Regions from separate parts of the Streptomyces sp. NPDC045026 genome, predicted to be linked through region 1. Evidence: riboswitches for the same ligand, from Rfam matches in the RefSeq annotation. Region 1 holds a riboswitch; each other region holds the start of a gene.
The links. Region 1 has a riboswitch for cyclic di-AMP ahead of AC07EJ_RS31435 (LysM peptidoglycan-binding domain-containing M23 family metallopeptidase). Riboswitches for the same ligand answer to the same signal wherever they lie in the genome.
Positions count from the first base shown of each region.

Region 2: it holds a riboswitch for cyclic di-AMP, as region 1 does, so the genes downstream of both, AC07EJ_RS34130 (transglycosylase SLT domain-containing protein) here and AC07EJ_RS31435 (LysM peptidoglycan-binding domain-containing M23 family metallopeptidase) in region 1, are expected to answer to the same signal.
Region 3: it holds a riboswitch for cyclic di-AMP, as region 1 does, so the genes downstream of both, AC07EJ_RS15240 (M23 family metallopeptidase) here and AC07EJ_RS31435 (LysM peptidoglycan-binding domain-containing M23 family metallopeptidase) in region 1, are expected to answer to the same signal.

Region 1 covers NZ_JBWKIS010000019.1:67,613-74,892, reverse strand. Annotated here, with positions in the region: gene AC07EJ_RS31455 (nuclear transport factor 2 family protein) at 1-65, shown strand, start outside; gene AC07EJ_RS31450 (APC family permease) at 124-1,707, opposite strand; gene AC07EJ_RS31445 (TetR/AcrR family transcriptional regulator) at 1,901-2,530, shown strand; gene AC07EJ_RS31440 (SGNH/GDSL hydrolase family protein) at 2,639-3,430, opposite strand; gene AC07EJ_RS31435 (LysM peptidoglycan-binding domain-containing M23 family metallopeptidase) at 3,632-4,459, opposite strand; cyclic di-AMP (ydaO/yuaA leader) riboswitch at 4,464-4,644, opposite strand; gene AC07EJ_RS31430 (tyrosine-protein phosphatase) at 5,053-5,850, shown strand; gene AC07EJ_RS31425 (DUF6126 family protein) at 5,877-6,047, opposite strand; gene AC07EJ_RS31420 (helix-turn-helix domain-containing protein) at 6,044-6,685, opposite strand; gene AC07EJ_RS31415 (aspartate aminotransferase family protein) at 6,800-7,280, opposite strand, start outside.
Region 2 covers NZ_JBWKIS010000022.1:142,655-149,934, forward strand. Annotated here, with positions in the region: gene AC07EJ_RS34115 (HEAT repeat domain-containing protein) at 1-571, shown strand, start outside; gene AC07EJ_RS34120 (FAD-dependent oxidoreductase) at 769-2,223, shown strand; gene AC07EJ_RS34125 (FAD-binding protein) at 2,547-4,145, opposite strand; cyclic di-AMP (ydaO/yuaA leader) riboswitch at 5,372-5,540, shown strand; gene AC07EJ_RS34130 (transglycosylase SLT domain-containing protein) at 5,543-6,307, shown strand; gene AC07EJ_RS34135 (MFS transporter) at 6,529-7,280, shown strand, end outside.
Region 3 covers NZ_JBWKIS010000006.1:18,589-25,868, reverse strand. Annotated here, with positions in the region: gene mgtA (magnesium-translocating P-type ATPase) at 1-626, opposite strand, end outside; gene AC07EJ_RS15255 (tellurite resistance TerB family protein) at 845-1,300, shown strand; tRNA gene AC07EJ_RS15250 (tRNA-Met) at 1,371-1,444, opposite strand; gene AC07EJ_RS15245 (PP2C family protein-serine/threonine phosphatase) at 1,644-2,750, shown strand; cyclic di-AMP (ydaO/yuaA leader) riboswitch at 3,010-3,155, shown strand; gene AC07EJ_RS15240 (M23 family metallopeptidase) at 3,167-4,216, shown strand; gene AC07EJ_RS15235 (aldo/keto reductase) at 4,326-5,270, shown strand; gene AC07EJ_RS15230 (PrsW family intramembrane metalloprotease) at 5,311-6,651, opposite strand; gene trmB (tRNA (guanosine(46)-N7)-methyltransferase TrmB) at 6,697-7,280, opposite strand, start outside.

The DNA.
Region 1 (7,280 bases):
TGGAGTTCGTCGTCGTCGCGGAGGACGGCCGCATCGTGCGCGACTACCAGTTCGTCGGGGTCTGACACGCAGGAGGGCCTTCCCCCGACTACGGGGGAAGGCCCTCCAACGCGGCGTGAGCGGCTACTTGCCCACCCGCCTGCGCGTCCTCGCGCCCATCGCGTAGAAGACGAGCCCGATGCCGACGAAGAGCAACAGGGGCACCACCTGGCTCAGTGTGTACTGCGTGCGCTGGCCGGCGAACGACTCCGGCAGCGAGTCCGCCGCGCTGCCCGCCGAGCCGAACCAGCCGACCCCGAAGCCCGGCCAGATCAGCACGATCACGGTGAACGCCACGAACCCGGTGGCGAGGATGCTCACGACCCAGGCGCCCACGCGTCCGCCCGGGACGGCGTACGGGCGCGGTGTGTCCGGGTACTTGCGGCGCAGCACGGCGAGGCTGGGGAACGTGATGACGTACGAGATGAAGGTGGTGCAGATCGTCAGACCGAGGCCCGCCGCGAAGTACTTCTCGCCGTTTCCCCCCGTGAGGTTGAGGGCGACCACGAAGAGGATCGAGCCGAGCACCGCGGAGAGGAGGTTCACCCGCACCGGCGTCCCGTGCTTCTCGGAGATGCGGCCGAGCCACGCCGGACCCGCTCCGTCCGCGCAGGCTACGGCCTGCGCGCGGTGAGCGCCCATGGCCCAGGTGACGCCCGAGGTGAGCAGGCCGATGATCAGGCCCGCCGCGGCGACCCCGCCGAACACGGAGCCGAGTCCGGTGAGCGTGACCGCGCCGTCGGCCGCGATCGACCCGCCGTAGACCGTGAACACGGCCTTGCAGGCGTCGATGAAGCCGCCGAGGCTGCCGATCTCGTGGCTGGGCAGTACGAAGAGGATGCCGAGGATCGGGCCGCCGTAGAGGAGCACCGCCGCGAAGCCGGAGCGCAGGATCGACAGGGGGATGTCGCGCCGCGGATTCGTCATCTCCTCGGCCGCGGAGCTGGGCAGTTCGAAGCCTACGTAGTTGAAGATCAGGACCGGGACCAGCGCCACGAAACCGGCGTACGTCGGGACGAACTCACCCGTGGGCAGCGCGTGCACGCCGTGCTCGAAGGCGAACACCACCACGGAGACCAGGAAGAACCCGAGGAGCACGATCCGGGCGACGGCGCCCGCGATGGGCACCCACTTGCCGATCCGCACGGACTGTACGACGGCCAGCGCACCGCCCCAGATGAAGACGAGCCCGGCCGCGTACTTCCAGAGCCCCGGCAGCGGGGTGAAGAACTCCTCCCACGTGGTGAGCGCGATGATGCACAGACTGCCGCCCACCCAGACGGGGTTGGAGATCCAGTACAGGAGCTGGTTCACCCCGGCGACGAGCCGCCCGAACGCCAGGCGCGTCCACACGTAGGGTCCGCCCTGCACGGGGAAGGCCGAGCCGAGTTCGGCCACGAGCAGTCCGTACGGGAGGAAGAACGCGAGGGCGAGGATCGCCATCCAGGTCAGGCCCTGCGGACCCTGCGCGGCCACGGAGCCGATCGTGTCGAGGCCGACCAGGGTGCAGATCAGGAAGAACAGGACGTCCAGCCTGCGCAGGTCCTTCTTGAGCCTGGAGCGCTGTTCACCCCATCCCTCGGACAGGTCGGGTGCGCCTGTGGACGGCTCGGACGACTCGGATGGCTCGACGGGCGGTTTCGGCGGCTTCGGCGGCGCTTGGGTCACGGGGAAACTCCTGCTGCAATGCGGGGCACGGGGCGTGACGGTTGTTCTCAGGACGGCCTATTGACTGAACGGCCAGTCAGTAAGCGAGACTGTGGCGGGCGCCACTGGGCGCTGTCAAGAGTCATGCACGAGCCGTTCGCACGGCCTTCGCCGCGCGGCGCCGGACGTCGGTGCCCGTGTGTAGTGTTACCGCGTGGCAAGAGTGCGGTTGAGCGTGGCCGAGCGGCGCGAAGAGTTGCTGCGGGCCGCCATCGAGCAGATCGAGGCGCGGGGCGTGGCAGCCGTGCGCATCGCCGACGTCGCCGCAGCGCTCGGGGTGAGCAACGCGCTGGTTCTGTACCACTTCTCGACGAAGGAAAAGCTCGTCGCTGCCGCGTTCGCGCATGCCGCCGAGGGCGACCTGGCACATCTGCGCAAGCTGCTCGGCAAGCGCACGACGGCGCTGCGCCGGCTGCGCTCGGCCGTGCGGTGGTACGCGCCGACCGGACAGGCCAAGGGCTGGCGGCTGTGGATCGAGGGCTGGTCCGCGGCGCTGCGTGAGCCCGCGCTGCGGGAGGTCACCCGCGACCTGGACAAGCAGTGGAAGGCGGCGCTCACCGAGGTCGTCGCGGAGGGCGTGGCGGCCGGCGAGTTCCGCTGCCCGGACCCGGCGGGCGCCGCGCTGCGCCTGACGGCGCTCCTCGACGGTCTCGCGGTGCAGATGACCGCCTATACGGGGACGGTCTCGCGGGCCCGCATGCAGGAGTGGGTCGACGACGCGCTGGCCCGGGAGTTGGGGCTCGAGCGGTCGGACCTGACGGCTACGGCGGCGACGTCGGGCTGACGGCACCGCGACGTCGGGCTCCGACGGGAGCCCGGGGTGACCGCGCAGAAATGACGCGGGGGAGCCGCCCCCCAAGGGCAAGCTCCCCCATCACACGCCCGGCTCCCGTCAGAGCGGCAGCAGATCCGGCCGCTTCGCCGCCACGTGATCCCCGGACGACTCGCCGCGCAGCCGTCGGCCGATCCACGGCACCAGGAATTCCCGCGCCCAGTGGATGTCGTCGCGCCGCACTTCCAGCGTGCCGCGCGGCGGCTGCACCGGCCACGGCTGGTCCGGGTCCGCCGGCACCTCGACGCCGAGCGCCTGCCCGGCCCGCAGCGCCACCCGCGTGTGCCCCTCGGGCGAGAGGTGGAGCCGATCGTCGTCCCAGGCACGGCGGTCCTGGACGGTCTTGAGGGACCACAGGTCGAGCACCGGGCAGCCGTAGCGGTCGGCGACCGCGCGCACATGCCCGTTGTACGTCGCGATCTTGCCGCGCAGATGCTTGAGGACCGGCACGTCCCGGGTGTCGAAGCCGGTGGTCACCATGACCGTGCCGACGGCGGAGGTCAGCTTGGCCACGGCCTTCTCGAAGCGCTCCGCCACGTCGTCGGGGTCGGTGCCGGGACGGATGATGTCGTTGCCGCCGGCGGCGAAGGTCACCAGGTCCGGGGCGAGTTCGACGGCGCGCGGGAGCTGGTCCTCCACGATCTGGTCGAGGAGCTTGCCGCGCACGGCGAGGTTCGCGTACCGGAAGGAGTGCTCGGGGGTCCGGTCGTCCAGGAGGACGGCGAGACGGTCGGCCCAGCCCACGAAGGCCCCGTCGGGACCGGGGTCCCCGACGCCTTCGGTGAAGCTGTCCCCCACCGCCGCGTAGGACCGAATCGTGCCGCCGCTGAGTGATCTCGATTCGTTTGCCACGACCACACATCTTTCACCCTGCGATGTGACCTACGCGACCGTAAGAAGGGGTTGACGGGTGGTGATATAGCCCACCCGGTCAGTTTCGCGATTTCAGGAATACGACGGGGGTCGGGGATACGGCGCATGGGCACGACGCAGGAACACGACAAAGGGGCGGCCCCGGAACCGGACCCGCCCCTTCATGTCATGCCATGGAGGTCAGAGCGAGACCCCGTGCCCACGGAGGTACGCGGCCGGGTCCACGTCCGAGCCGTAGCTCGCGGTGGTGCGGATCTCGAAGTGCAGGTGCGGTCCCGTGACGTTGCCGGTCGCGCCGGAGAGGCCGATCTGCTGACCCTCGGTCACGGCCTGTCCGGACGAGACGGAGAGGGACGACATGTGGGCGTACTGCGAGAACTTGCCGTCGGCGTGCTGAATGACGACCTCGTTGCCGTACGCGCCGTCAAGGCCGGCCGACACGACGGTGCCCGCGGCGATGGCCTTGATCGAGGTGCCCGTCGGGACCACGAAGTCGACACCGGTGTGGTAGCCGCTGGACCACATGGCGCCTGCGGTCTTGTACGCCGTGCCGATGGAGGCGCCCTGGACGGGCAGCGTGTAGCCGGCACCGGTGGTGGTCGCCGCCGCGGTCTTGGGCGCGGCGGCCTGCGTGGCGGTGGCCGGGGACTTCGCGGCGGGTGCCGCGGCCTGCTGGCCGATCGTCAGCTTCAGGCCCGGACGGATCGAGGACGGGTCGCCGCCGATGACCGAGCGGTTGTCGGAGTAGAGCTTCTTCCAGCCGCCGCTGACGTGCTGAGCGTCGGCGATCTTCGAAAGGGTGTCCCCGTCCTTCACGGCATAGGTCTTGGCCGCGGCAGGAGCGGCGGCGGCCTGTGCGACCGAGTGGGCGGCAGCGGGGGTCGCGGCGTGGGCACCGGTGGCACCCATCAGCGGCAGCGCGAGCGCGACGCCGCCCACTCCGGCCACGGCGATCGAGCGCGCGAAGCGCTGGGACTTGGGACGGCGGTGCTTACCCTTCGCGGGCATGGGGGATTCCTCTCCGTCGCCTGCGAGGTGAGCTGTCGGGTTCGGGCTGGAGCTGCCCGGCCGCGCGCCTTTCGGGCGCGGCTTCACCCCGAGCCGTGCCCGGTGTCCCGGAAACGGCGATCTACCTGGGTCCCCCGCTCCTGCCGAGCACGGATCGAAGTGCGGATTCCGGGCGGCGGCAGGATGAGGCGGTCCGTCCGGATTGCGCCGAACGTAAGCGAGCGGGGAGCGCGGGGACAAGGCGCGAATCCCCTTGGGCATTCCGGTTCTTGATCCTTAAATGACCCTTTCCGGAAAAATCCGTCACACTCCGTCTATTCACGATCTTTGCAACTGCGATACCTGCGGGAAATTCTCCCGGCCCGGCCGCCACGCACGGTCACCGCTATGACCCTGCTCACGCAACGCCCACCATCTGCCCCGATTTCAGGAACAGTTACCCCGTAACTCGCGTATGCCCACATACCCCCCATTCAGGACATTCGACGCGCAATCGCCAGCCGCCCTCTCACATGGTTGCCCCTGGCAGCCATGTCGTATCGTCGAAGGCGCCCGCAGGCGAGCAGCGCCGCGGCCGACCGGGAGGAGCCCCCGTGACGCAGCAGGTCCCGTCCACCGAGCCCGAGTTGGCCGGAGTGCGCAACTTCCGCGATGTGGGTGGTCTCCCGACCGTGGACGGCCGTCGGGTGAAGCAGGGCGTGCTGTTCCGCAGTGGTCACCTCGCGCACGCCACGGACGAGGACGCCGCGTTCCTCTCCTCGCTCGGGCTGCACACGATCTTCGACTTCCGTAACGCCGCCGACCAGCGCCTCGAAGGGCCCGACGTCACGCTGCCCGGCGTGCGGAACGTGAATCTGCCGCTGACCGACCCGGCGGACGGCGCCGAGTTCTGGCAGATGGTGCGCGACGGCCACCTCGACGAGCTGCGCGCCGCCCTGTCCGAAGGCCAGGCCGCGAACCGCATGATCGAGTCGTACCGGGCGATCATCACGGAGCGCACCGCCGAGCACAGCCAGGTCCTGCACGCCATCGCCGAGGACAGCGTGCCCGCACTCATGCACTGCGCGGCCGGCAAGGACCGCGCGGGCCTCTCGATAGCGGTCACGCTCCTGGCCGTGGGTGTGGAGCGCGACGCCATCGAGGCGGACTACCTGGAGTCAAACGCCACGCACCGCCGCTACAAGGTGCACCGCAGCAGCACCTCGAAGGACGCGATGTCCCCCGAGGTCATGGAGCTGCTGAGCCCCCTGTTCGACGCCCGCGCCACGTATCTGGCGGCCGCCTTCGAGCAGGTCGTGCAGACCTGGGGCTCGACCGACCGCTACCTGGAGGAAGGCCTCAAGCTGTCCCCCGCCCAGCGCGACCGGCTGCGCGAGCGCCTCCTCGACTGAGGCTCAGCGGCCCCACGCTGGGCGCGTCACCCGCGCGACGCCCCCAGCGTGAACAGCAGATAGATGAAGCCCGCGACGAGGTGCCCGGCGAAGACGTAGACGAGCAGGCGCACCCAGATGCCGCGGGGGAGCTTGTCCTCGATGTCGCGGCGGGCGGGCCGCTCCGGCTCGGTCACGTCGTTCGGCTCTGAGCTCATTGGGGACCTCCCTGGGTCCGTTCGCCGGCGCCCGTCGCCGGGCCGAGACACAGCGCGGCGGACGGGCTCTGCAGCAGGGTGTGTACGAAGAGGAGCTCGGCGCCGTCGCGGTCGGCGGCGGCGATCCGGTGCGGGGTGAGCGAGTCGAAGTGCGCGCTGTCCCCCGGCGCGAGCGCGTACGCGGTGTCCCCGAGCCGCAGCCTCAGCCGTCCTTCGAGGACGTACAGCCACTCCTCACCGGGGTGGATCCGCACGATGTCGCCCTGGGCGCCGAACGGCACGTGCACGCGCAGCGCCTGCATGCCGCGCCCCGGGGCGCCCGCCTGCCGGTAGATCCAGCCGCCCGCCTCGGTGGCCTCCATGTCGCCGGAGCGCACGACCGCGTCCCGGTCGGCGGGCATCTCGCCCAGGAGTTCGGAGACCGTCGTACCGTAGGTGCGGGCGAGGGCGAGCAGCATCGGGAGCGAGGGCTGGCGGCGCCCCGTCTCCAGGCGGGAGAGGTGGGCCGGCGAGAGCCCGGCGGCCCGGGCGGCGGCCTCCAGGGTCAGGGCGGCGCGGCGCCGGAGTGCGCGCAGCTGCGGGGCGACGGCGGGCAGCTCCGTGGGTTCCGGAGCCGGCTCCTCAGGTGCAGGGCTCATACCGTCGATTGAGCCAGAGACCTGCCTCTGGGGCAAATTTCTTGCCCCAGAGGCAAACGGCGTCTTCGTTAAGAAGCAGCCGTTTCGCGTTTAAGAAGCAGCCGTCTCGCGAACTCAGCGGTTGGCGACCGCCTGCTTCACCAGCGTCTTGCCGAAGTCCCACATCAGCCCGCCGCCCGAGTGCGCGTCGTCCATGACGGCGGTGAACGCCTCGACGAAGCGGTCCACCTCGCGCTCCCCGATGATCAGCGGCGGGATCAGCTTGATGACCTCCAGGTGGTCACCGGAGACCTGCGTGAGGATCCGGTGCTTCTGGAGCAGCGGCACGACGACCATCTGCGCGAACAGACCCTTGCGCGCGGCCTGGAGCATCGTCCAGCGGCTGCGCAGCTTCAGCGACTTCGGCCGCCCGAACTCGATGCCGATCATCAGGCCGCGCCCGCGTACGTCGCTCAGCAGCTCGTAGCGGTCGACGAGCTCGGCGAGCCGGGTCTTCAGGAGCTCACCGGTGGCCCGGGCGTTCGCGACGACCTCCTCGTTCTCCATCACGGAGAGCACGGCAAGCCCTGCGGCCATGGCCTGCGCGTTCGAGCCG
Region 2 (7,280 bases), on a different contig from region 1:
GGGCCTCGGCTCACCGGTGGCCGCGGTGCGGGAACGTGCCGTTCGATCCCTCGCCGAGATGACCGGCGGTGAGGCCACCGCGCGGCTGCGGCAGGCCCTCGCGAACTCCGACGTCGTGGTCCGCAGGTGTGCGGCTCTGGCGCTCGGGACACGTGGCGTGGCCGACGCGGTCCCGGTGCTCATCGACATGATCGTGGACGGAAAGAACGATGTCGACGCAGCCGACGCACTGAGCGTGCTGGCGAGCGACACCGCGACGGCCGATCAGATCGCGACCTGGCTCGTCGACCGCCTCACCCACGACACCACTGAAGCGGCAGCACGCGGACGGGTGACTCAGGCGCTGGCCGCCGTCCCGGGAAAGACGGCGTCACGTGCCCTCGTGGAGCTGTCGGGTGACGAGGACCGTGCCGTTGCGCTGACTGCGGCGTACCTTCTTCAGCTACGCAAGGCACCGACCTCGGCACCGGCCTCGGCATCGCCTCCCTCGACGGCCACGGCTCGCCCTCCGGCACCGCCCGGGTCCAGTACGCCGAGTACGCCGACGGCACATCCACCGACTTCACCCTGACCTGGGGCTACCCACACGGACCGCTCACCGGTTCCACCTTCGCGGCGACCTCCCGCCGCGGGCCGTCAAGCGTGGGGACTCGGCTTGCTTCGCCCTGTGCCGGCCGTTTTCCCGCTCACCGGGACCTGCGGCGTGTGCGGTGGCGAGCGGCCGCTCTACGCTCCTGCCTTCCTTCCCCGAGGCGAGAGGACGACGGCATGAGACCGTGCGCAGCAACGGAGATCGGCACCTGGGACCTCACCACGGACGTGGTGGTCGCCGGGTACGGCGTGGCCGGAGCCGCGGCCGCCGTGGAGGCCGCCACTGCGGGGGCCGAGGTTCTGGTCCTCGAGCGGGCCGGCGGCTGGGGCGGGGCCGCGGCGCTTGCCGGTGGCTTCATCTACCTGGGCGGCGGTACCGCACTGCAGCGTGCCTGCGGGTTCGACGACTCCCCCGAGGCGATGTCCGCGTTCCTGATGGCCGCGATGGGGCCGGGCAGCGACGCAGCGAAGATCTCCGCGTACTGCGAGGGCAGCGTCGCGCACTTCGACTGGCTGGTCGAGTGCGGTGTGCCGTTCAAGCCCGTCTTCTACGGCGAGCCCGCCTGGGAACCCGCCGCCGACGAGGGGCTGATGTACTCCGGCGGCGAGAACGCGCACCCCTTTGACGAGATCGCCCAGCCCGCGCCGCGTGGGCACCTCCCGCGGATGGAGAACAAGCGCACCGGCGAACGCGGCGGCGGATACATGCTGATGAAGCCCTTGGTGGAGACCGCCGAACGGCTCGGCGTCAAGGCCCGATACGGCTCGCGCATCGAGCAGTTGGTGGTCGGGCAGGACGGCAGGGTGTGCGGAGTGGTCGCGCGCGGTTACGGCGAGCGGATCACCATACGAGCCCGGCGCGGCGTGGTCCTGGCAACCGGGAGCTTCACCTACAACGAGGGCATGCTGGCGGCACACGCCCCACTGCTCCTCGACCGTCCCGGCTCGGCGGTCGAGGAGCACGACGGCATCGCGGTCCGACTCGCTCAGGCGCTGGGCGCGGGGGTCGCGCACATGGACGCCTGCGAGGTCGCGCTCCACATGGACCCGCAGTACCTGATCCGCGGAATGATGGTCAACGGCCGGGGACAGCGATTCATCAACGAGGACACGTACCCCGGGCGGATCGGTCAGGCCGCACTCTTCCAGCAGGACAACCAGACGTTCCTCGTCCTCGACGAGCAGGGGTTCGAGGAGGCCCGCAAAGCCTCCTCCGCACCGGACTCCCTCCAGCTGAGGCCGACTTGGGTGTGCGAGACGGCGGCCGAGGTGGCCGCCGAGATGGGGCTGCCGCCCGGTGCCCTGGAGGCGACGCTGGAGGTCTACAACCGGCATGCCGAGGAGGGCCGGGACCCGCTGCTGCACAAGGCCGCCCGCTGGCTGCGGCCGCTGCGCGGCCCGCTGGGCGCGGTCGACCTGCGGGGCATGACCTCGGGCTTCGCCCTCGGTGGACTGACCACCGGCACGGACGCCGAGGTGCTGCATGTGAACGGGGAGCCGATCCCCGGGCTGTACGCGGCGGGCCGGGCCACGGCGGGCATCGCCTCCTGGGGGTACGCGAGCGGTGCGTCGCTCGGCGACGGCAGCTTCTTCGGCCGCAGGGCAGGACGCAGCGCGGCGCTGAACCGGTAGCACTGGCGTGGGCGGGCAGGCAGGACGCGGCCCGCCCCGTCAGCCGCGTCGGCCGTTCACCGCAGCGGACGGGGCATGTTGGTGAAGCACTCCTCGTCACGCCGGAACCAGCCCGGCGCCGCGAGGATCCCGCGGTCCACCCCCGCAGGGTCGTCCCGGTGATGACCCCGGACTGCTCCGACGGCAAGAACGTCACCGCGTCACCGTGGGACGTGGAGCACCAGAGCGCATTCCATCAACTTCTCCTCACGGAACCGGAATACGCGATCGCGTACGGGTGCTGTGGCGGCCGGCGTGGACGGCCACGCGGGCGGCGTTCCCGATCACCGGGCCACCGCCCGCTGTTGCACCATGTCCGAGGCGGCGATGTGCCCGAAGACCATGGCGGAGCCGATGGGTACTCCGGGCCCCGGATAGACGGGGCCGGAGACGGAGGCGGTGGTGTTGCCCGCCGCGTACAGACCGGGGACCGCGCTGCCGTCCTCGCGCAGCACCCGGGCCCGGGCGTCGGTCCGTACACCGCCCTTCGTGCCCAGGTCGCCGAGGACGATCTGCACCGCGTGGAACGGGCCCTCCTCGATCGGCACCAGGCAGGGGTTGACCGCGTCGCCCTGGGCGAAGAAGCGGTCGTACGGGTCCTCTCCACGATGGAAGTCCGCGTCGACGCCGTCGGCTGCGTAGCTGTTGAACGTCTGCACGGTGGTCCGCAGGGCTCCGGCGTCGACACCTATTCGCTCGGCGAGGCCGTACAGCGTGTCAGCGGTGCGCCACAGCCCGGCCTCGGTGAAGGCCTTCCGGTCGGCGGGCACCACCGTAATCCCGGGCAGTTCGTCGCCGAACCGTCCGTCGAAGACCCACCAGACCGGGTTGTCGTGCGTGGTTCCGGCCTTGGCGGCCAGCATCTGACGGCCCATCCGGTCGTACGGCAGCGACTCGTTCGCGAACCGGCGGCCGGAGCCGTCGACGAAGATCCCGCCATGCAGGCCGAGGGTGAAGGCGGCCGAACCGTCGGGGAAGCGCAACGACGGGCACCACCACGACTCGTCGAGCAGAGCGGTGGCGGCTCCGGCCTCGGCCGCCGCGGTGATCGCGTCTCCGGTGTTGCCTCCAGGTGCGCCCATCGTCCAGTCGGCACCGGGCAGGTTCTGCCACTGGCGTCGCAGCTCGGCGTTGGCCTCGAAGCCGCCCGCGGCGAGCAGCACTCCCCGGCGGGCGCGGATCCGCACAGTGCCGCCGTCCTGCTCGGCCTCGGCACCGACCACGCGGTCGCCCTCGACGATCAGCCGTCGCAGGGCGGTGTGCCGCAGGGTGCGGCCGTGCCCGGTGGACTCCAGCGCGAGCAGCAGGCGACCGATCAAGGCACGGCCGTCGGTGAGCGGGCCGTCAGGCATGGGCAGACCGAACCGTTCGGCCCACGCCGGTGGCCGTACCGCGCCGAGAAGTGCGTGCGGCGCCTCGGGCGCCGGCAGGTCCACGGGGAACACAGCGCGGCCCGCCTCGAAGCGGCCGGGTGCGGCGTAGTAGTCGGGGAAGGCGCGGTACTCGAATCGCACGTGCGCGTTGCCCTCGAGGAAGGCGACCGTCTCTCCGGCGTGGTCGAGGTAGGCGTCCTGCAGCTCATGCGGGGTGGCGTCGCCCACCACCCCACGGAAGTACGCGCGACCAAGGTCGGCGGAATCCGCCACACCGCCCCGCTCCTGGGCCTGATTGCCCGGCAGCCACAGGCCGGCGCCTGCGTAGGCGGTGGTGCCGCCGAAGTAGCCGGTCTTCTCGATGACCAGGGTGTCCAGTCCACGGACCGCCGCGCTGTACGCGCCGGTGAGCGCGCCACCGCCGGAACCGGCCACCAGGACGTCGCACTCCTGGTCCCATCTGTTCTGTGTGGTCGTGTTCTGCGTGGTGCTGTTCTGCGTGTTCGGCATCTCGTCCCTTGGATGTGGTGGGTTGCCGGTGGTTGTGCGCCGGCAGCCGGGAAGGCACGGCGCTCGTACCAGAGCAGGTGAACGGCGCGGGTGACGATGCGCCAGTCGGCGGCCGTGCGCGCGTGCGTGTCCTCGTGGTGGACGGGGATCAGCACGTCGGTGCCGCCCCGCCCCTGTCAGCCGGCGGGAGACGAGTATGGGCCGGAGGCAGGACGACGGCCATGGCGCTTTCCCGATGGGTGGGATTGCCGGCAGTGCGCCCTGGCAGGTACGGCGGCGTGCCTTCGGTCAGGCTCTGTTGAGCGGGACGGGAAGCCGGCCGCTGAGCACGGCGACGAGGAAGGCCGTGAGCGAGCCGTCGATAGTGACGCTCCCGCTCCCTCTCGCGTTTCAGTGAGTGGGATCAATTGAATTATCCGATGGTGCGTTCCGGTCCCTAATTGACGTCCCGTCACTATCGGGATCGGTCTCGACGGAACTGCCAAGACCCTGATTCGAGGCGTCCTTCGCCTTCGGGACTGGCGGTTGGACCATCAATCTTTAGCCCTGTGACCATCGTTGACCTGTCCGCAGAGAACTCAACTCGCCCGCCGGCAAGGCCGCCCAATGGACCCGACCACTTGGGAACGCCGGGCATCAGCTCACGGTCGAGGAATCACCAGGCGCCACCCAGCCGTCGACGAATCGCGCCATCCGGGATGCACTCGAGCAGGAACTAGGAACTCCACATTCCACTGACCCGAGAGGGCCTGCCGACCATCGGCCGCAGCGAGTGCCTCAACGGTGCGTGCAGAGGAAGGTCCGGACGCGGCCAGGCCAGCATTGATGGACATATGTCCAGTTTGACACGAAATGCCCACTCCTCGATATGTCCATGTTTGCGCATGAATGATACTTCTTCGCATTATTAACGACATATACAAAGACTGACCGCATTGCCCGGCATTCACGCGAAACATCACGCTCCGGCATCTCCGTCGAGCCGCATTCCAACCCGCATCCCATTCAGTGAAATGGGTCACGCCGACCACCTTGGCCCCCGGGGCCGGCCGAGCGGACTTCCGTTCCACGCAAAGAGAGTTGGGCTTTTCGATCAAAGAGGGCGCAGTGTTCCGGCCGCCAGGAACCGACCTCGCGCATTCCCTATTCAAATTTTGGTCTTGTTCCGTCCGGGCTTTCTCGCCTAACGTCACGGCCAATCCGGATGGAACGCCGAATCCTGCCGCTGTCCGGAAACTCCCACTCACTCACGCACGCACGGCAGGAGCGGGGAACCCAGGTAAGTCGCTGATCCGGATTCCGGAACGGCTCGGGGTGAAGTCGCATTCACAGTGCGGCCGGACGTCTCCCGTCCGAACCCGACAGCTCACCTCGTAGGCGACGGAGAGGAATTCGTCATGGCTGCACAGGGAAAGCACCGCCGCCCCAAGTCCAGCTCGCTCACCCGGGGCCTCGCCGCAGCAGGCACGGGCGGGGCTGTGCTCGTTCTCCCGCTGCTCGGCGCGACCGCCGCCAGCGCGGCGCAGGCCGACACGGCGGCCAAGCCCGCCGCGGCCCAGACGAGCTACGTCGTCGTCGCGGGAGACTCCCTCTCCAAGATCGCCCGAGACCACTCCCTGAGCGGCGGGTGGAAGAAGCTGTACGACGACAACCGCAGCGTCCTCGGCGACGACCCGAAGCTGATCCACCCCGGCGTCAAGCTCACCCTCGGCAAGAAGGGCCCGGCCGAGTCCGCGCAGAAGCCGGCCGCCGCCAGGGCGTCCGCCGAGCGGGCGGACCGCTCCGAGCGCACGACCACGCTCACCGCCAAGCCCGCCGTCGCCCCGGCGAAGAAGTCCTACACGAACGACCTCGACGGCTGGATCAAGGAGTCGCTCGACATCATGGCCCAGCATGGCATCCCCGGCTCCTACGAGGGCATCCACCGCAACGTCATGCGCGAGTCCTCCGGCAACCCGATGGCCATCAACAACTGGGACTCCAACGCTCTCGCCGGAACCCCGTCCAAGGGACTCCTGCAGGTCATCGCCCCCACGTTCGCCGCCTACCACGTGCCCGGCACGTCGATGGACAGCTACGACCCGGTCGCCAACATCACCGCTGCCTGCCACTACGCGGCCGCCCGGTACGGCTCGATCGACAACGTGAACGGCCCGTACTAGACCGCATCCCACCTCGTCCGAATCTCCTGACGGACGCAGCAAGGCGAGGCGAGGCGAGGCCACCCTGGCAGGGGCCGGGCGATGCCTGACCCCACGGGCCAGGGTGGCCCGGCCCCGCGGCCGTCCCGAATCGCACTCCTGACGAAGCGGTTCAGCGTGAGAGCTTGACACGGCCGTGGGCTGCCGAGGGAGGCGCGTTCCTGAAATAACGTGTCGCCATGATGCGTAGCGGCGGCCCTCAGGGCTGTGGACCGGACAGGTCTGCGGCTTCGGGCCGGCCCCTGGCCCCGCTGCTCGCGGTCTGCGCGGGCTACTTCATGGTCATCCTGGACGTGACCGTCATCAACGTCGCCGTTCCGGTGATGGGGCGGGACCTGTCGACCTCACTGACCGGGATCCAGTGGATCACCAACAGCTACACCCTGATCTTCGCCGGCCTGCTGCTCACCGGCGGTGCGCTCGGGGACCGGCTGGGCAACCGCCGGATCTTCTGCACCGGGGTAGCGGTGTTCACCGTCGCCTCGGCGGGCTGCGGGCTGGCCCCGAGCACCGGGACTCTGGTCGCCGCCCGGCTGCTGGAAGGACTCGGTGCGGCGCTGATCGTGCCCCCCTCCCTCGCTCTCCTCCAAGAGGCGTACCCCTCACCCGTCGAGCGCTCCCGGGCCTTCGGCCTGTGGGGCTCCATGGCAGGCATCGCCGCCTCCGCCGGCCCCCTCCTGGGCGGTCTCCTGGTCACGACCGTGGGCTGGCGCTGGGTGTTCTTCATCAACCTGCCCGTCGGATGCGCCTGCCTGCTGCTCACGCTGCGCCGCGTGCCCGCTTCGGTCCGGCGGACGGACCGCCCCGTGGACTGGCCGGCCCAGTGCGCGATCATCGCGATGGTGGCCCTGCTGACCGCCGTACTCAACGAGGCCGGACGACGCGGCTGGGCGGACCCACTGATCCTGACCGGGGCCGGCCTGTGCGTGCTGGC
Region 3 (7,280 bases), on a different contig from region 1:
CCCTGGAAGCACAGTTGCGTCGACTCGCCGTCCGCGGGCAGGTCCACCGGACGCTTGTCGACCGGCACCGACTCCCCGGTGAACGCGGCCTGTTGCACGCTCAGGCCCTGCGCCCGCAGGAGGCGCACGTCGGCGGGGATCAGGTCGCCGGGGCCGAGGCGCACCACGTCGCCGGGCACCAACTGGCTTACGGGGAGCTCACGTTCGGCCGGTGAGGCGGTTCCGTCGTCGCCGGGGCGGCGCAGCACGGTCGCCGTCGTCGCGACCAGGTCGCGCAGGCCCGCCATGGCACTGTCCGCACGGCGCTCGCCCGTACAGCGCAGGACGCAGCTGACGCCGACCAGGACGAGGATCACGCAGGCGGTGCCCCAGGCCGCGACGGTCGCCGAGACGAGGCCGAGGCAGAGCAGGACGCCGGTGAACGGGTCGCGCAGGCTGCGGGCGGCGAGGCGGGGCCAGGACAGGGGGCGCGTTCCTGGCAGGACGTTCTCGCCGTGGCGGGCCAGGCGCCGCTCGGCCTCCGCCTCGGTGAGGCCACGTGGGCCGCTGTCGAGGGAGCGCAGGAGCTGGAGCGTCGTACGGCCGGCGGGCGGGGCGGCGACGGGGTCCGGGGCGGTGTCGGTCACTCTCGTGCGCCGTCACGGATTCTCGGGTGTCGTCACCGTCGTCTTCTCCCGTTCATCGGACCGCGAAAGGCTCCCCCGTATGCGGTGCAAGGCCTTCAAGGGGTGCAAGGCGTTCTGGGGGTGGGTTCTGGGGGTTCAGTTTAGGGGCGGAACTTTTGCCGCTCGCCGCTAGTTTCTACAGCGCTGTAGAAGATCAGTAAGGCCGAACGAGGAGAGTCATGGCCCTGTGGGATCGCTTCAAGGAGTCCGCGTCGACGATGCAGACGCAGCTGATGGCGAAGAAGAACGACCTGAAGAGCGGCGCCTTCCGTGACGCGAGTATGGCGATGTGCGCGCTGGTCGCCGCGGCCGACGGCACGGTCGACCCGGCCGAGCGCAGCCGCGTGGCCCAGCTCATCTCCACGAACGAGGTGCTGCAGAACTTCCCGGCGGACCAGCTCCAGAGCCGCTTCGACGCGAACCTGAACAAGCTGACCGCCGACTTCGCCTTCGGCAAGGTCAGCGTCCTCCAGGAGATCGCCAAGGCGAAGAAGAAGCCCGCCGAGGCGCGCGCGGTCATCCAGATCGGCATCGTCATCGGCGGCGCCGACGGTGACTTCGACAAGACCGAGCAGGCCGTCGTCCGCGAGGCCTGCCTGATGCTCGACCTGCCCCCGCACGAGTTCGACCTGTAATTCAACAGGTGAGGGGATACGGGATACACCGAAGGCCCGGAACCATTGGTTCCGGGCCTTCGGCCTTCAGTAGCGGGGACAGGATTTGAACCTGCGACCTCTGGGTTATGAGCCCAGCGAGCTACCGAGCTGCTCCACCCCGCGTCGGTAAACACGACTCTACGCCATTACGGCGACAGAACGCGAATCGGTTCCTCAGCGTTCCGCGATCCGCCGCCTCGGGCCCCTTTCACCCGGTCGGTCCCACCAGGTCGCCCGCCGCCTGTTCGGGGGGAACTCTGGGGTGGGGCCCGATGACGTGCGCAGACGCGGGACCGACGCGGACGGTGGCGGGAGACGAGCTGTGGGGCAGCGAGGAGGGCACAGGCGAGAGACGGAGCAGGGCCTGTCCCGCGCCCGGTTCCTCGTCCGTCTGCTGCCCGTGCTCCTCATCGTGGTCGGGGCGATCTACGACTACGTCACGCCGTCGACGTTCACCGGCGTACCCCTGTTCACCGCGGCCCCGCTGGTCGCCGCCCCGTTCTTCTCGCCCCGTGGCACTTTCCTGACCGGTCTCGCGACCGTCGCCGTCGTACTCGGGGTGCATCTCAGATACACCCGCAGTTACGACACGGACGCCGTCACCGAACTCGTCACGGTCGTGACCGTCGCCGTCCTCGCCTGTGTCATGAACCGCGTCGTGCGGCGGGGCAGTGAGCAGCTCACCTCCGTGCGCCAGATCGCCGAGGCGGCCCAGCGCGCCGTTCTGCCCGAGCCCGCGGAGCGCATCGGCGGCCTGGAGATCGCCGCCCGCTACGAGGCCGCCCAGGCAGGCGCCTTCATCGGGGGTGACCTGTACGCGGTGCAGGACACCCCGCACGGCGTACGGCTCGTCGTGGGCGACGTACGCGGGAAGGGCATGGGGGCGGTGGCCGCCGTGGCCGTCGTCATCGGCGCCTTCCGGGAGGCGGCCGAGCAGGAGTCGACCCTGGAGGCGGTCGCGCAGCGTCTGGAGCGGGCGCTCGCGCGGGAGGGGATGCGGCGCAACGGCCTCGACGAGACCGAGGGCTTCACCACGGCCGTGCTCGCCGAGATCCCGCACGGCAACGGCCTCGTACGGGTCATCAACCGCGGCCACCCGGAACCCCTGCTCCTGGGCGGCGACGGGGCGCTCAAGGTCCTGTCGGCGCCGGAGGCCGCGCTGCCGCTCGGGATGGGCGAGCTCGGCACCTGGCCCGACCGCGCTTCGGAGACGGAGTTCCCGTCCGGGGCGACGCTGCTGCTCTACACCGACGGCCTCTCGGAGGCGCGCGACGTGCACGGCACGTTCTACGACCCGGCGGCGCGGCTCGCCGGGCGGATGTTCTCCGGGCCCGATCCGCTGCTGGCCGCGCTCGCCGCCGAGGTCCGCCGGCACACCGGGGGCGGCACGACGGACGACATGGCGCTGCTCGCGGTGAGGCGGCCGTGAAGCAGCAGTGAAGCAGCGGTGACCGCCGCCTTCACCTTCCGTAGTCGAACGGCGTCGCTGCGCATAACATTTGACAAACCGTCAGATGGGCGGCCCGCTCCGACGGCCGGTCAACTCGCCCGATTCCGCCCGCTCGTGCCCCGATAAGTCCAGGCCAAAGGCGTTAACGATCAGTCGGAACAGCTTGGAATCGAGCCCTGGTGTCTATTAACGTTCGATAACGCAGCGCGGTCGTCCCAGCCGTCACAAGAGATGGCTCCGTGCGCACGCGCCTAATCCCGCAAGGGAGCCGGGGAACCACCAACTTGGGGTGAATCGGACGTCTTTCCTTGCGGAAGGCGTCGGTAGGAGACCTTCCTGCTCCGAACCCGTCAGCTAACCCGGTAGGCGAGAAGGAAGGAAAGGAGCGCGCCCCAGTGGCGTCAAACCGGCCTGCCCCAGAGTTCTCCTACGCGCCGATCGACGAAGCCTTCGGCCCGGCGGACGAGCAGACCTGGGAGGAGTGGAACCCCACCGAGGAGTCCATTCGCCCCGTACGCGGCAGGCACCGCGTAGCCAAGCAGCGCGGCGGTCTCGCGCGCAGCTCCACCGTTCTCGGCGTCGGCGTGATCGCGGCCGTCGGCGCGGGCGGCATCGCCACCGCGCAGGGCGGCAAGCCCCCCGTACACATCTCGATGCCCGACCTCTCGGCCGTCAAGGACTCGCTGCCCGACGCCAAGTCGCTGCCCGGCGTGGGCGCGCTGATATCCGACGGCGCCGATGACTCGTCCGGCGCCTCCGCGAGCCCGCTGACCGAAGCCGGTGTCAGCACCGCGGACGCCGAGCAGGGCACGACCGCCGGTGAGGCCCTGCGCGCCCGCATCATGCAGCAGGCCGAGCAGCAGCAGGACCAGGCCGCCGAGGCCGAGGCCGCAGCCGCCGAGCAGGCCGCCGCGAAGAAGGCCGCCGACGACGCCGCCAAGGAGCGGGACGCCGCCACCGCCAAGGCCGCCGCCGAGAAGAAGAAGGCGGAGGAGGCCGCGAAGAAGAAGGCCGAGGCCGAGCGCCTCGCCAAGCTCGCCAAGAGCTTCACGCTGCCGGTCGCCTCGTACACGATCACCGGCACGTTCGGTCAGCCCGGTTCGATGTGGTCCTCCGGCTACCACACAGGTCTCGACTTCGCCGCTCCGACGGGTACGCCGATCAAGGCGATCCATTCCGGCACCGTCAAGGAGGCCGGCTGGGCGGGCGCTTACGGCTACCGCACGGTCCTGGAGCTCCCGGACGGCACCGAGCTCTGGTTCTGCCACCAGTCGTCGCTCAACGTGAGCGCCGGCCAGAAGGTGACCAGCGGCGACATCATCGGCCGCGTCGGCGCCACCGGCAACGTGACCGGGCCGCACCTCCACCTGGAGGTCCACCCGGGCGGCCAGGCGACCGGGGTCGACCCCGCTCCGTGGCTGCGCTCCAACGGCCTGACGATCTGAGGCTCGTACCCTCCGAACCCCGGCGGTCCTGACGGCAACCCCCCGACGTCAGGGCTGTCGGTCCGGCATGCCCGGAATATCTTGATCCACATCGGTGTTGTGGGTGGTCATGACTTCTCTTCGCAAGCTCGGCTCGTCAGACCTCGAGGTGTTCCCGCTCTCCCTCGGCGGCAATGTGTTCGGCTGGACCGCCGACGAGGCGCAGTCCTTCGCCGTGCTCGACGCGTACACCGCCGCCGGCGGCAACTTCGTCGACACGGCCGACGCGTATTCGGCGTGGGTCCCGGGCAACAAGGGCGGCGAGTCCGAGACCGTCATCGGCAAGTGGCTGGCCGCGCGCGGCAACCGCTCCGATGTCGTCATCGCCACCAAGGTCGGCGCCCACCCCGACTTCAAGGGCCTGTCCGCGCACACCATCAAGTCCGCCGCCGACGAGTCCCTGCGCCGCCTCGGCACCGACTACATCGACCTCTACTACACGCACTTCGACGACCCGTCCGTGCCGGTCGAGGAGATCATCACCGCGCTCGACGAGCTGGTGACGTCCGGCAAGGTGCGCGCCATCGCCGCGTCGAACCTGACCCCGGAGCGGCTCCAGGAGTCCCTGGACTTCTCCGACCGCGAGGGCCTCGCCCGCTACGCGGCGCTCCAGCCGCACTACAACCTCGTCTCGCGTGACACCTACGAGGGCAGGCTCCAGGAGGTCGCCTCGCGCAGCGGTCTCGCGGCCGTCCCGTACTACGCCCTGGCGTCCGGGTTCCTGACGGGCAAGTACCGGCCGGGCGCCGAGGTCGACAGCGCGCGGGCGGAGGGCGCCGGCAAGCACCTCCAGACCGAGCGCGGACTGCGGGTCCTCAAGGCCCTCGACGAGGTGGCGCAGGCGCACGGCGCCGAGGTCGCGACCGTCGCCCTCGCCTGGCTCGCGTCCCGCCCCACGGTGGCCGCGCCGATCGCGTCCGCGCGCACCGTGGAGCAGCTGCCGGCACTGGTGGCCGTGGCCGAGCTGGAGCTGACGGACGCGGAGCTCTCGAAGCTCACCGAGGCGTCCGCCTGACCCGGACGGAGCCGGACGCAAGCCCTGCAGGCGTTCGTTCTCAGTAGCGGTACGGGTTGTGCGCGCTGTGCGCGGGGAACGGGGCGGCCGGCCCCGCGTACACCGGCCCCGCGTACATCGGCGGCACCCACAACACGGGGGGTGCGGTGGCGCGGGACGCGTAGGCGAGGGCGGGGCGGGCCGCGTGGCGCCGCGCCCACAGCTCGTCGAGCAGCTTCCGCTCCCGTACGACATAGTCCGCGCCGGCCCGGCCGCGCCGCCCGCGGTGGCGCAGGAGCGCGAGCGAGGTCGCGTACTGCTGGTACTGGGCGACGACGCGAGCCGTCTCCTTGCCGCCGTGGTGCTGCGCGAACTCGCGGGCCAGGCGGCGGGCGCGCATCGAGCCGAGGGCGAACGGCTCGTCCTGGCCGACCCAGCCGGCCGCCGCGTACGCGGGCAACTCGGAGCGCACCGTGCGCAGTTCGCGCTGACGGGTCCCGATCGCGAGCCAGGTCACCAGGCCGAACGCGGGCATCATGAACAGCGCGTAGACCCCGAAGAACCCGAAGCGGCCGAACGCCGACGAGCCGTTCCACGTGGCGTGCATGCCCATCGCGAGCAGCAGCCCGGCGAGGGGCAGGAACACGCGCCGCACCGGGCCGCGGTCGGGCGCCGTCCAGGCCGCGACGCCGAAGCCGATGCCGGTGAACACCGTGAACAAGGGGTGCGCGAACGGCGACATGACGATGCGTACGAAGAAGGTGGCGGCGGTCACCGAGGCGATGCCGGTGCCGCTGTTGAGCTGGTCGGTGCCGAAGGCGTTGCCCAGATAGAGGATGTTCTCGGTGAACGCGAAGCCGGTGGCGGTGACCCCGGCGATCACCATGCCGTCGACGATCCCGGTGAAGTCCCGTCTGCGGAACAGGAAGATGAGCAGGACCGCGCAGGCCTTCGCGGACTCCTCGACGATGGGCGCTATGACCGTCGCGCCGAGGGTGTCGGCGTTCGCGGGGTCGGCCGAGTTGGTGGCGATCCAGTGCGTCGCGAAGCTGTTCGCGACGATCGCGATGAGCGCGGCGGCGCAGGCGCCCCAGGCGAAGGAGAACAGCAGGTTCCGCCAGGGTCCGGGTGCGACCCGGTCCAGCCAGCGGAACGCGGCTATCAGCAGCGGGACGGGCAGGACCGCGAGGCAGATCCCGACCAGGAACCCCTTGGTGCCGGTCTGTTCCCGCACGAGGGCGAGGATGACCAGGCCGGAGAGCGCGAGGAGCGAGACGAGCGCCCAGGCGTGCACGGCCTTCCGCTCCCACCAGCGCGGATGCCGCAGCGTGCCGGGCCCCGGAGCGCCTGCTCCGGGCTGCGCGTGCGGAAACGCATTCGGATACGAGGGATAGGTCGCCACAGCGTTGACCCTAACGAGCGACGGGCCCGGCCGCGACGGGGTGTGTCAGTCCGCCGCGGTGGCCGGTGGGGACTGGGGTGCGTGCTCCGCGCGCAGGAAGAGCAGGTCGTGGACCACATGGCCCTTGTCCAGGCCCTGTCCCTCGAAGCGTGTGAGGGGGCGGAACGCGGGCCGGGGCGCGTATCCGCCGTCGGCCTGCGCGTTCTCGTAGTCCGGGTGTTCGGTCAGGACTTCGAGCATCTGCTCGGCGTACGGCTCCCAGTCGGTCGCGCAGTGCACGAGGGCGCCGGGCTTGAGGGGGACCTTGGCGAGGCTGAGGAACTCCGGCTGGATCAGGCGCCGTTTGTGGTGGCGCTTCTTCGGCCAGGGGTCGGGGAAGTAGACGCGCAGCCCGTCGAGGGAGGCCGCGGGGAGCATCTCGCGGAGCAGGATGATCGCGTCGCCGTTGGCCACCCGGACGTTCGTCAGGCCGTTCCGCTCGGCGAGGCCCAGGAGGTTGCCCTGGCCCGGGGTGTGCACGTCGACCGCGAGGATGCCGGTGTCGGGATCGTCGGCGGCCATCTGCGCCGTCGCCTCGCCCATGCCGAAGCCGATCTCCAGGACGACGCGCTTCCTGCCGTCGAACAGCT